3 regions of the Methylobacterium ajmalii genome follow, and region 2 is predicted to be linked to each of the others. Evidence: predicted binding sites of a transcription regulator. Region 2 holds the regulator's gene; each other region holds the start of a gene.
The links. Region 2 encodes PhoB, which activates phosphate uptake and scavenging genes when phosphate is short. Its sites were predicted from a motif close to TGTCATNNANCTGTCAT; they were not measured.

Region 1 (3,273 bases), on a different contig from region 2:
GCGGGTCGCCGGGTTCTCGAAGGTGGCGGGCACGGCGTTCGGATCCTCCTCGTCGGCCTCGCCGGGATGCTGCACGGCGACGAAGAAGGTGGTGTCGTCGGGGGTGAAGTAGGGGCCGCACATCTCGGCCCCCATCGGCACCTGGAAGAAGTGCTTGGCGGTGCCGCGGCGGGCGCCTTCCGTCTCCATCGCCCAGATGCCGTCGGCCCGGCCGGTCTTCGACGGCGAGTTGCCGTCCGTGGCGACCCAGAGTCGGCCCGCTCCGTCGACCGCGCAATTGTCCGGCATGCCGAACCAGCCGTCCTTCGTCGTCGCCGACGAGAAGGTGGCGCCGACCGCCGCGACCGACGGGTCGCCGCAGCGCACCAGCACCTCCCAGGCGAAGGCGTCGGCCGCGAAGTCGCCGCCCTCGGGCGAGAGCTCGACGATGTGGCCGAAGCGGTTGTCGGGCCGCGGGTTCGCCGCATCGACCTGGTCGGCCTTGCGACGCGTGTTGTTGGTCAGCATCACGTAGATCTTGCCGGTCTTGGCGTTGGCCTCGACGTCCTCCGGCCGGTCCATCTTGGTGGCTCCGAGGAGGTCGGCGGCCCGGCGGGTCTCGACCAGCACGTCGGCCTGGTCGCGAAACCCGTTCTCCGGCGTCAGCGGCCCCTGCCCGAACACGATCGGCAGCCAGGTCCCGCGGCCATCCGCGTCGAAGCTGGCGACCGACAGCGTGCCGTGGTCGAGGAGGTCGCGGTTGGCCGCCCGGTCGGCGGTGTTCACCGGGTCCCCGGTGACGAAGCGGTAGACGTAGTCGAAGCGCTCGTCGTCGCCCTGGAACACGACGTAGCGGCCGTCGCGCGCCATCGCGCCCGCCGCGCCCTCGTGCTTGAAGCGGCCCATGGCAGTGCGCTTCACCGGCACGCTCGTCGGATCGAACGGGTCGATCTCGACCACCCAGCCGAAGCGGTTCGGCTCGTTGGGCTCCTTGGCCAGGTCGAAGCGCTCGTGGAAGCGGGCCCAGCCGTAGAGGTTGCCCGGCATGCCGAGGCGCTTGTGGTTGCGGGCCTCCGGCGAACCCTCGGCCAGGCGGCCCTGGAAGTAGTAGTTAACGTTCTCCTCGCAGGTCAGCCAGGTGCCCCACGGGGTCACGCCGCCGGCGCAGTTGTTGAGCATGCCCAGCACCTGGGTGCCGTCCGGGTCGGCGCCCGTGCGCAGGCGGGGCGAGCCGGCGGCGGGGCCGGCGATCCGCATCGGGGTCGTCGCGGTGATGCGGCGGGCGTACCGGGAATCCGGCACCACGCGCCAGCGCCCGTCCTCGCGCTTGACCTCGATCACCGAGCCGCCATGGGCCGCCATCTCGATGTCGACGAGATCGCGGTTCATGCCCGCGAAGGCCGCCTTGCCGTCCTGCCGGCCGAGGCCGGGGAACATCAGCTCCTCGTTGGTGTATTCGTGATTGACGACGAGGAGGCCGTGGCCGGCCGGGTCGCTCGCGCCGGGTAGCGGGAAGAAGCCCAGGAAGTCGTTGTTGTAGCCGAATTGCTGCGCCTGCGCGGCGGCGCTCTGCTTGTGCGGGTCGAAGGCCGGCGCGCCCGGCAGGACCGGGTCGCCCCAGCGGATCAGCACCTCGGCGTCGTGGCCCTCCGCCACATGGTGGCGCTCGTCGGCGCCGGCCGGCAGCTCGCGGAACGGGAATGTCTCCGGTGTCGCCGCCGCGACGGCCCGGGGCGCGAGCGTCGCCGAGATCGCCGAGACGGCCAGACTCGCGGCCAGGCCCCCGCGCAGGATCTCGCGCCGGTCGAAGCGCCGGGCCACGACCTCGCCGAGGGTCGGGTTCGGGCTCGGGTTGGAGCCGGCATCCTCGGCCGCCTCGGCCTGCTGCGAACGGTTCAGCGACGGCTGCGTCATCGGGTCCCCTCGGCGCTCCCTGTCATGCGACCCGGGAGCTTACCCGGCGGACCATGGCGGCGGGATGACGGCGCTCGTCGATGCGTCCGCGGCCGGGCGGGCGGGCCTCAGGGCAGCAGGTGCGCGTCCAGCCAGGGCCGCGGGGTCGGGTCGGGCAGGCTGTGGGCGATCCAGTCGATCACCGCGTCCGGGGTATCGAAGAGCGGCGCGCGGGCGAGGCCCCGGCAGGGCCCGTAGGTCTCGGCCACGCGCCACTTGTGGCGGTGCTCCGGCGCGGCGGTGACGGGCTGGAGGCGCACCAGCAACGAGACCGGCTGATCGCCGAGAGAGATCAGGCAGGTGTCCTGGTCCGCCCCGTCGCGGTTCATGCGGGCATGGCGCTGGGTCAGCGTGCCGGACGGTCTCGCCTGGGTGCGTCTGCCGAACATCCCGCTCCTCTCGTCTCCGCCCCATGAACTAACACGACGTGTTAAGAAGTCCCGAAACAGATGGCGACAATCCAATCCATCATCGATAAATTGATGCAAACGACCTGCGGCACCACGCTGAAATGATTCGATACTCGATCATTACAACCGTAAATTAGTTAAATAACAGAAAATATTTCTCGCTTGATTGAGCGTGGCATGTTTCGGTGGGGCGCTCAAGTGGATCGCCCGCGCGATGGACTGTCCGCCGGGAAACGCCTGCTGCCGCGCCCCGGCCTCGATTGCCGGCCCCGGGCCCGGCGCGGGGAGGCGCGCTCCTCGAAACCTGCTAGAGCGCTTCACGATCGCGTTGCAATCGCGAAGCTCTCTAGGTTTTTGATTTTGCCGCATTTTCGTCGACGAACCGGCATCCACTTCGTCGGAAAATGCTCTAGACCCCCGTCCGGGCACCGGAAGACCGGGCCGTCGGGAGGAGCGCGGACGCGATGGACGACGAGACGTTTCGGGCCTGGGCGCACAGGGCCGCCGACTGGTCGGTGGATTACCTCGAAGGCGTCGGCGAGCGGCCGGTGCGGGCGCAGGTGGCCCCCGGCGAGATCTTCCGCCAGCTGCCCGAGACCCCGCCCGCCGCGGGCGAGCCGATGGAGCGGATCTTTTCCGATCTCGACCGGGTGGTGATGCCGGGCATGACCCATTGGCAGCACCCGCGCTTCTTCGCCTACTTCCCGGCCAATGCCAGCCCGCCCTCCCTGGTGGCGGAGTTCGTCACCGCGGCGCTCGCCGCGCAATGCATGCTCTGGCAGACCTCGCCGGCCGCGACCGAGCTCGAGACCCGGGTGATGGACTGGCTGCGCCAGATGATCGGCCTGCCGGAAGCCTTTTCCGGCGTGATCCAGGATTCGGCCTCGGGCGCGACGCTCGCCGCCCTCCTCACCGCGCGCGAGCGGGCGCT
Region 2 (3,273 bases):
CTTCAACCGCATCTACAGCCTCTACCCCGAGCAGCGCGCCGAGGGGCAGATCCTGCTCGACGGCCGCAACATCCTCGACCCCTCGATCGACCTCAACGAGCTGCGCGCCCGGGTCGGCATGGTCTTCCAGAAGCCGACCCCGTTCCCGATGTCGATCTACGACAACATCGCGTTCGGCATCCGGCTCTACGAGCGCCTCGGCAAGGCCGATCTCGACGTCCGCGTCGAGGAGGCCCTGCGCAAGGGCGCCCTGTGGGACGAGGTGAAGGACAAGCTCAAGCAGTCCGGCATGGGCCTGTCCGGCGGCCAGCAGCAGCGCCTGTGCATCGCCCGCACGGTGGCGCAGCGCCCGGAGGTGATCCTGTTCGACGAGCCGACCTCGGCCCTCGACCCGATCTCGACCGGCCGCATCGAGGAGCTGATCGAGCAGCTGCGGGGCGAGTTCACCATCGCCATCGTCACCCACAACATGCAGCAGGCGGCGCGCATCTCGCAGTTCACCGCCTTCATGTATCTCGGCGAGCTGATCGAGTTCGGGCCGACCAACCGGCTGTTCATGAACCCTTCGAAGCGCCAGACCCAGGACTACATCACCGGCCGGTTCGGCTGAGGCGTCCCGCCCTCGTCCCACCGGTCCGGCCCCCTGCCGGGCCGGCTCGATCCCACGCTCCACTTCATCGCGGGGAGTCTCACTCCATGTCGAACCACATCGTCACCTCCTACGATCAGGAGCTGCAGAACCTGCGGCGCAGCATCGCCGAGATGGGCGGCATCGCCGAGAAGCTGGTGGCCGATTCCGGCCTCGCGCTCCTGCGCCGCGACACCGCGCTCGCCCAGTCGGTGATCGCCGCCGACCAGCGCCTCGACGGGCTGCAGCGCGAGATCGAGGAGAAGGCGATCCTGCTGATCGCCAAGCGCCAGCCGATGGCGATCGACCTGCGCGAGACGATCTCGGCGATCCGCGTCTCGGGCGACCTCGAGCGCATCGGCGACCTGGCCAAGAACGTCGCCAAGCGCGTCGTCGCCATCGCCGACCAGGTCCAGCTGCAGAAGATCGTCGTCGGCGTGGAGCACATGAACGAGCTGGTCCAGGGCCAGCTCAAGGACGTGCTCGACGCCTACGCCACCCAGGACACCGTGGCGGCCCTCGACGTCTGGGCCCGCGACGGCGGCATCGACGCGCTCTACACCTCGCTGTTTCGCGAACTCCTGACCTACATGATGGAGGATCCGCGCAACATCACGTTCTGCACGCACCTCCTGTTCTGCGCCAAGAACGTCGAGCGCATCGGCGACCACACCACCAACATCGCCGAGACCATCCACTACCTCGCCACCGGCGAGACGCTGACGACCGACCGGCCGAAGAACGACGGGTCGAGCTTCGCCACCGTGGATCCCCAGTCCTCGTCCAAGGCCTGACCGGATGGCCTGCCCGGCCGCGAGGCCGGGCCGGCCGTCCCGGCGGCGACGACCCTGAAGTGCCCCGATGAGTACCCGCATCCTGATCGTCGAGGACGAGGAGGCCCTGACCCTCCTCCTGCGCTACAACCTCGAGGCCGAGGGCTTCGAGGTCGACGCCGTCGCCCGCGGCGACGAGGCGGATATCCGCCTGCGCGAGCAGGTCCCCGACCTCGTCCTCCTCGACTGGATGATGCCGGGTCTCTCCGGCATCGAGTTGTGCCGGCGCATCCGCGCCCGCCGCGAGACCGAGCGGCTGCCGGTGATCATGCTGACCGCGCGCGGCGAGGAGGGCGACCGGGTGCGGGGGCTCGCCACCGGCGCCGACGACTACATCGTCAAGCCGTTCTCGGTGCCCGAGCTCCTGGCCCGGGTGCGCGCGCTCCTGCGGCGCTCGAAGCCCGCCCACGTCGCCGACCTGCTCGTCGCCGGCGACATCGAGCTCGACCGGGTCAGCCACCGCGTGCGCCGCGACGGCCGCGAGCTGCATCTCGGCCCGACCGAGTTCAAGCTGCTCGAGTTCCTGATGCAGAGCCCCGGCCGGGTCTTCTCCCGCGAGCAGCTCCTCGACGGCGTCTGGGGCCACGACGTCTACATCGACGAGCGCACGGTCGACGTGCATATCGGCCGCCTGCGCAAGGCGATCAACCGCGGCCGCGACTCGGACCCGATCCGCACCGTGCGCGGCTCCGGCTACTCCTTCGACGAGATGTTCGCGCCCGAGCCGTGACGCCGGACGGCCGTCGGCCGGTCCGGGTCAGAACTCCATCCCGAACTTGACCCGCAGGCTGTGCCGTTCGAACTGGTTCAGCCCGAGGGACCGGCCGGCCAGGGCCGGGTCGGTGTCGCGGCCCCAGACCTGCCCGGCATAGGCCACGGTCAGCCAGACCTTCTCGGTGAACCGGTGATGCAGCGCGGGCCCCAGGGTGAGCGCCTCGCTCTCCAGCCGGTTCAGGAAGGCCCCTTCGTAGCCGCGCAGGTAGCGGACTTCCGGGCCGAGATAGGTGTTGTCTCCGACGCGCCCCACGAGAGCGTTCGACCACAGGAAGGTCGAGGAGCGATAGCCCGGGCCGCCCCGCTCGCGCCCGGCCGCCGGCTCGACGCTGAGGTTGCTGCCGTACCAGAGCTTGTCCGGCACCACCTGGACGTCGAGCTGGAGCAGGCTCTCGACGTCGAAGATGTCGGCGCCGCGGCCTTCGACCGGGAGGACGCGCGTGAAGCGAGGGCGCACCTCCAGGGCGAGACCGAAGGGCTGCTCCTTCGAGCCCTTCAGGAACTGGTACTTCACCTCGAGCGAAACGCCGTCGAAGGCGCCGTAGGACTTGTCGTCCAGATCGAGGATGTTGCGCTGGCGCCGCAGCGTGCCGAAGGCGCTGAGTTCGAGGCTTAGCCTGTCGATGGGGTTGAACTGGTAGGCAAGCCGCGTGTCGAGCACGCGGTAGGCCGACCGGCCGGGGCCGTCCCGGCGCTTGCCGATGCGCGAGACGGTGTCGACCACCGCTTCCCGCTCGCCCTTCTCGCCGGCATCGGCGCCTTCCGTGAAGCCGAACAGGTGCTCGGTATCGACGTCCTTCCCGTCGTCCGTCTTGCTGGACGAGTCCGATTCGCGGCTCCGGCCCTTGCCGCTCTCGCGCGCCCCACCTTGATCGGCTGCGGGCTCGCTCTTCGTCCCTGGCCCGCCGCCCGGCGCCGCCAGCACGGGGGCCGGAGCGGACAGGAGGAGGAGCAGGACGCCTGCCGCGGCCGACAGAGGCCCGACCGGCTCGGTGGTTCGGGTCATGATCGCGCGAGGGCCTCTGACGTGCCGTGCTC
Region 3 (3,273 bases), on a different contig from region 2:
GTGCCGGGCAGATCGAGACGCAGGAACGCCTCGACGTTCTTCTCCACCGCGAGCCGACCGACGAACAGGAAGAACGGGCGGGGCAGGCCGGCGAGCGCGTCCGGCGCCGCCTCGCCGTCGCGGGGGCGGAACAGCTCGGTGTCGACGCCGCGGGTCCAGCGCATCAGCCGGGTGAAGCCGCGCCCCGACAAATCGCGCTCGAGCGAGGGCGTGCTCACCATGGTGCCGCTCGCCGCGCCGTGGAAGCGGCGTAGCCAGGCGTAGCTCCAGCGCTCCGGCACCGGCAGGCGGGCGGCGAGGTACTCGGGAAAGCGGGTGTGGTAGCTCGTGGTGAAGGGCCGGCCCTGCGCCAGGCAGACCCGGCGGGTCGCGAGCCCGATCGGCCCCTCGGTGGCGATGTGGACGTGGCTGGGCGCCAGCGCCGGGAACCGCCGCGCGACGCCGCGGGCGGTCACCAGCGACAGCCGGATCTCGGAATAGCCCGGCAGCGGCACGCTGGCGAAGTCGAGCGGCGTCAGCATCACCGGGTCGTGGCCGCGCCGGCGACCCGCCGCGACCATGTGCTCGAGGGAGCGGACGACGCCGTTGACCTGGGGATGCCAGGCATCGGTCGCGACGAGGAGCCTCACGCGACGGCCCGGGTGTTCACGATCGGATGCTCCGGCATGGAGCGGGCGGCGGGCGCCAGTTCCTCGACCGGGGCGAGCGGGCGGCTGCGGGAGGTCAGCGGCACCGGCGCCTCGGCGCTGGCGCGCTTCCAGTCGGCGAAGCGGATCACCTCCATGGTGCCGTCGTAGTGCTCGACCACCGCCGTGCAGGATTCCACCCAATCGCCGGTGTTGAGGTAGTGCATGTCGCCGACCATGCGGCTCGCCGCGTGGTGGATGTGGCCGCAGATCACCCCGTTCGCGTCGGCCCGGCGGGCCTCGGCGATCAGGAACTCCTCGAACCGGCCGATGAAGTTGACGGCGTTCTTCACCTTCAGCTTGGCCCAGGCCGACAGCGACCAGTAGGTCAGGCCGAGGCGCCGGCGCACCCAGTTGAGGTGGGTGTTGACGAAGAGCGCCGCCGTGTAGGCGCCGTCGCCCAGCAGGGCGAGCCAGCGGGCGTGGCGCACCACGAGATCGAACTGGTCGCCGTGGATGACGAGGTAGCGCTTGCCGTCCGCCGCCTCGTGCAGGACCTGGTCCTGGATCTCGATGCCGCCGAAATGCATGTCGAGGAAGTCGCGCAGGAACTCGTCGTGGTTGCCCGGCACGTAGACGAGGCGAGACCCTTTTCGCACCTTCCGCAGCAGCTTCTGCACGACGTCGTTGTGCGATTGCGGCCAGTACCAGCCGGAGCGCAGCTTCCAGCCGTCGACGATGTCGCCGACCAGGTAGATTTCGTCGGCGTCCACTTCCCGCATGAAGTCGAGCAGTAGCTCGGCCTGGCAGCCCTTGGTGCCCAGATGGAGGTCCGAGAGGAACAGGGTTCGCACGCGAAGCGCGTCGGCATCCTCGGCCACGTGCAATCTCCTTGGCGGCGTCTCGCGCCAGCCAAACCCCATTCGCGTATCACTTTGATGACGCGCGGGCAGAGCGTCGAACCTCGGCCGGGGATGCAGGCCGAGATTCGTTTGCGGAGACTTAAAGACGACCATGCGGATCGCGCAGGTCAGCCGCTCGGGGAGGCCTCTACCTCGGCCGTGCCGATTCGTGGTTCTGACAGGACGCCGCGATCGACGCGACCGTGCCTTCCCCGCTCCGCCAAGAAAAAGCGCCCCGCCCATGGCAGCCCCCCTCGTCGTCCCCGGCCGGTCGGTCACCGGAGCTGGCGCGTCGGGGCGCGGTGCCGCCCGGCCCTATCTCGGCATCGGTCTCAAGGTCCTGTCGGCGCTCGCCTTCACGCTGATGTCCGCCGGCGTGAAGACCCTGGCGGACCGGTTCCCGACCGGCGAGATCGTGTTCTTCCGCTCCTTCATCGCCATCGCGCCGCTGCTGGTGTGGCTGCGCTGGCAGGGCGGCGTGATCGAGGCGGTGCGCACGCAGAACCTCAAGGGGCACATGCTGCGCAGCATCATCGGCGCCTGCGGCATGTTCGCGGGCTTTGCCGGCCTGTCCTTCCTGCCGCTCTCCGACGCGGTGGCGATCGGCTACGCCTCGCCGCTCCTCGTCGTGGTGCTCGCGGCCATCGTGCTGCGCGAGAAGGTCCAGGCCTATCGCTGGGCCGGCGTCAGCGTCGGCTTCCTCGGCGTCCTGATCACGCTCGCCCCGCATCTCGAATTCGGCGGCGCGGGCGGGGGCGGCACCACCGGCGCGCTGTTCGCGATCCTGGCGGCGGCCTGCTCGGCGGCGGCCACCATCCAGGTGCGCAAGCTCACCGGCACCGAGCGCACCGGCGCCATCGTACTGTACTTCTTCCTGTTCACCTCGCTGCTCGGCCTCTCGACGGTCGTGCTCGGCTGGAAGATGCCGGGCTGGACCGACCTCGCGCTGTTCGTCGTCGTCGGCGTGCTCGGCGGCATCGGCCAGATCCTGCTCACCGAGAGCTACCGCCACGGCGACGCTTCGCTGGTCGCGCCCTTCGAGTACACCACGATGCTGTGGTCGGTGCTGATCGGCTGGTTCGTGTTCGGCCAGCTGCCCACCGCCTCGATCGCGCTCGGCGGCGGCATCGTGGCGGCGGCCGGCGTGTTCGTGGTCTGGCGCGAGCGGCGCCTGGTGGTCGAGCGGGCCCGCGAGGCCGCGGCTGGCGGGGCCCGGGCGGGCTGAGGACCCGGCGAGCCGGGTGCCCGTTGACGCCCGCGCTCGCCCGCCCTTACTCCGGGAGAAACGCCACGACGGCTCTCGCCCGATAGGAATGCCCGCCATGTCCGCACGCCGCCCCACGCCCAGCGCGGGAACCCGCCCGTGAGCGCCGGCCCGGCATCCGTCCCGGCCGCCACCGTGCCGGTGGACCTGCGGCTCTACGGCCTGCTCGATGTCGGGGTCTGCGGCGGCGACGCCGGGCACCTCGCCCGGATGGCGGCCGAGGCGGCGGCCGGGGGCTGCACCCTGCTGCAATACCGCGAAAAAACCATCGCCAACGCGCGCGAGACGGTGGAGCGGCTGCGCCGGATCCACGCGGCGCTCGAGGGCACCGGCGTGCCGCTCCTCGTCAACGACCGGGTCGACCTGGCGCTCGCCGTGGGCGCCGAGGGCGTGCATCTCGGCCAGGAGGACATGCACCCAGCCGACGCCAAGCGCCTTCTGCCGCGCGGCGCGATCGTCGGTCTCACGGTCAAGAATGCCG

Region 1: the regulator PhoB is predicted to act here: its motif matches at 1,947-1,963, upstream of V3T34_RS14320 (PhoX family protein).
Region 3: the regulator PhoB is predicted to act here: its motif matches at 1,554-1,570, upstream of V3T34_RS24935 (UDP-2,3-diacylglucosamine diphosphatase).

What each region holds. Positions count from the first base shown of each region.
Region 1 is NZ_JAZFXT010000028.1:180,744-184,016, reverse strand. It holds gene V3T34_RS14320 (PhoX family protein) at 1-1,893, opposite strand, end outside; gene V3T34_RS14315 (hypothetical protein) at 2,001-2,321, opposite strand; gene V3T34_RS14310 (pyridoxal phosphate-dependent decarboxylase family protein) at 2,807-3,273, shown strand, end outside.
Region 2 is NZ_JAZFXT010000068.1:169,137-172,409, reverse strand. It holds gene pstB (phosphate ABC transporter ATP-binding protein PstB) at 1-610, shown strand, start outside; gene phoU (phosphate signaling complex protein PhoU) at 697-1,422, shown strand; gene phoB (phosphate regulon transcriptional regulator PhoB) at 1,490-2,191, shown strand; gene V3T34_RS28235 (hypothetical protein) at 2,219-3,241, opposite strand.
Region 3 is NZ_JAZFXT010000060.1:124,209-127,481, forward strand. It holds gene V3T34_RS24930 (glycosyltransferase family 4 protein) at 1-629, opposite strand, end outside; gene V3T34_RS24935 (UDP-2,3-diacylglucosamine diphosphatase) at 626-1,507, opposite strand; gene V3T34_RS24940 (DMT family transporter) at 1,770-2,753, shown strand; gene thiE (thiamine phosphate synthase) at 2,892-3,273, shown strand, end outside.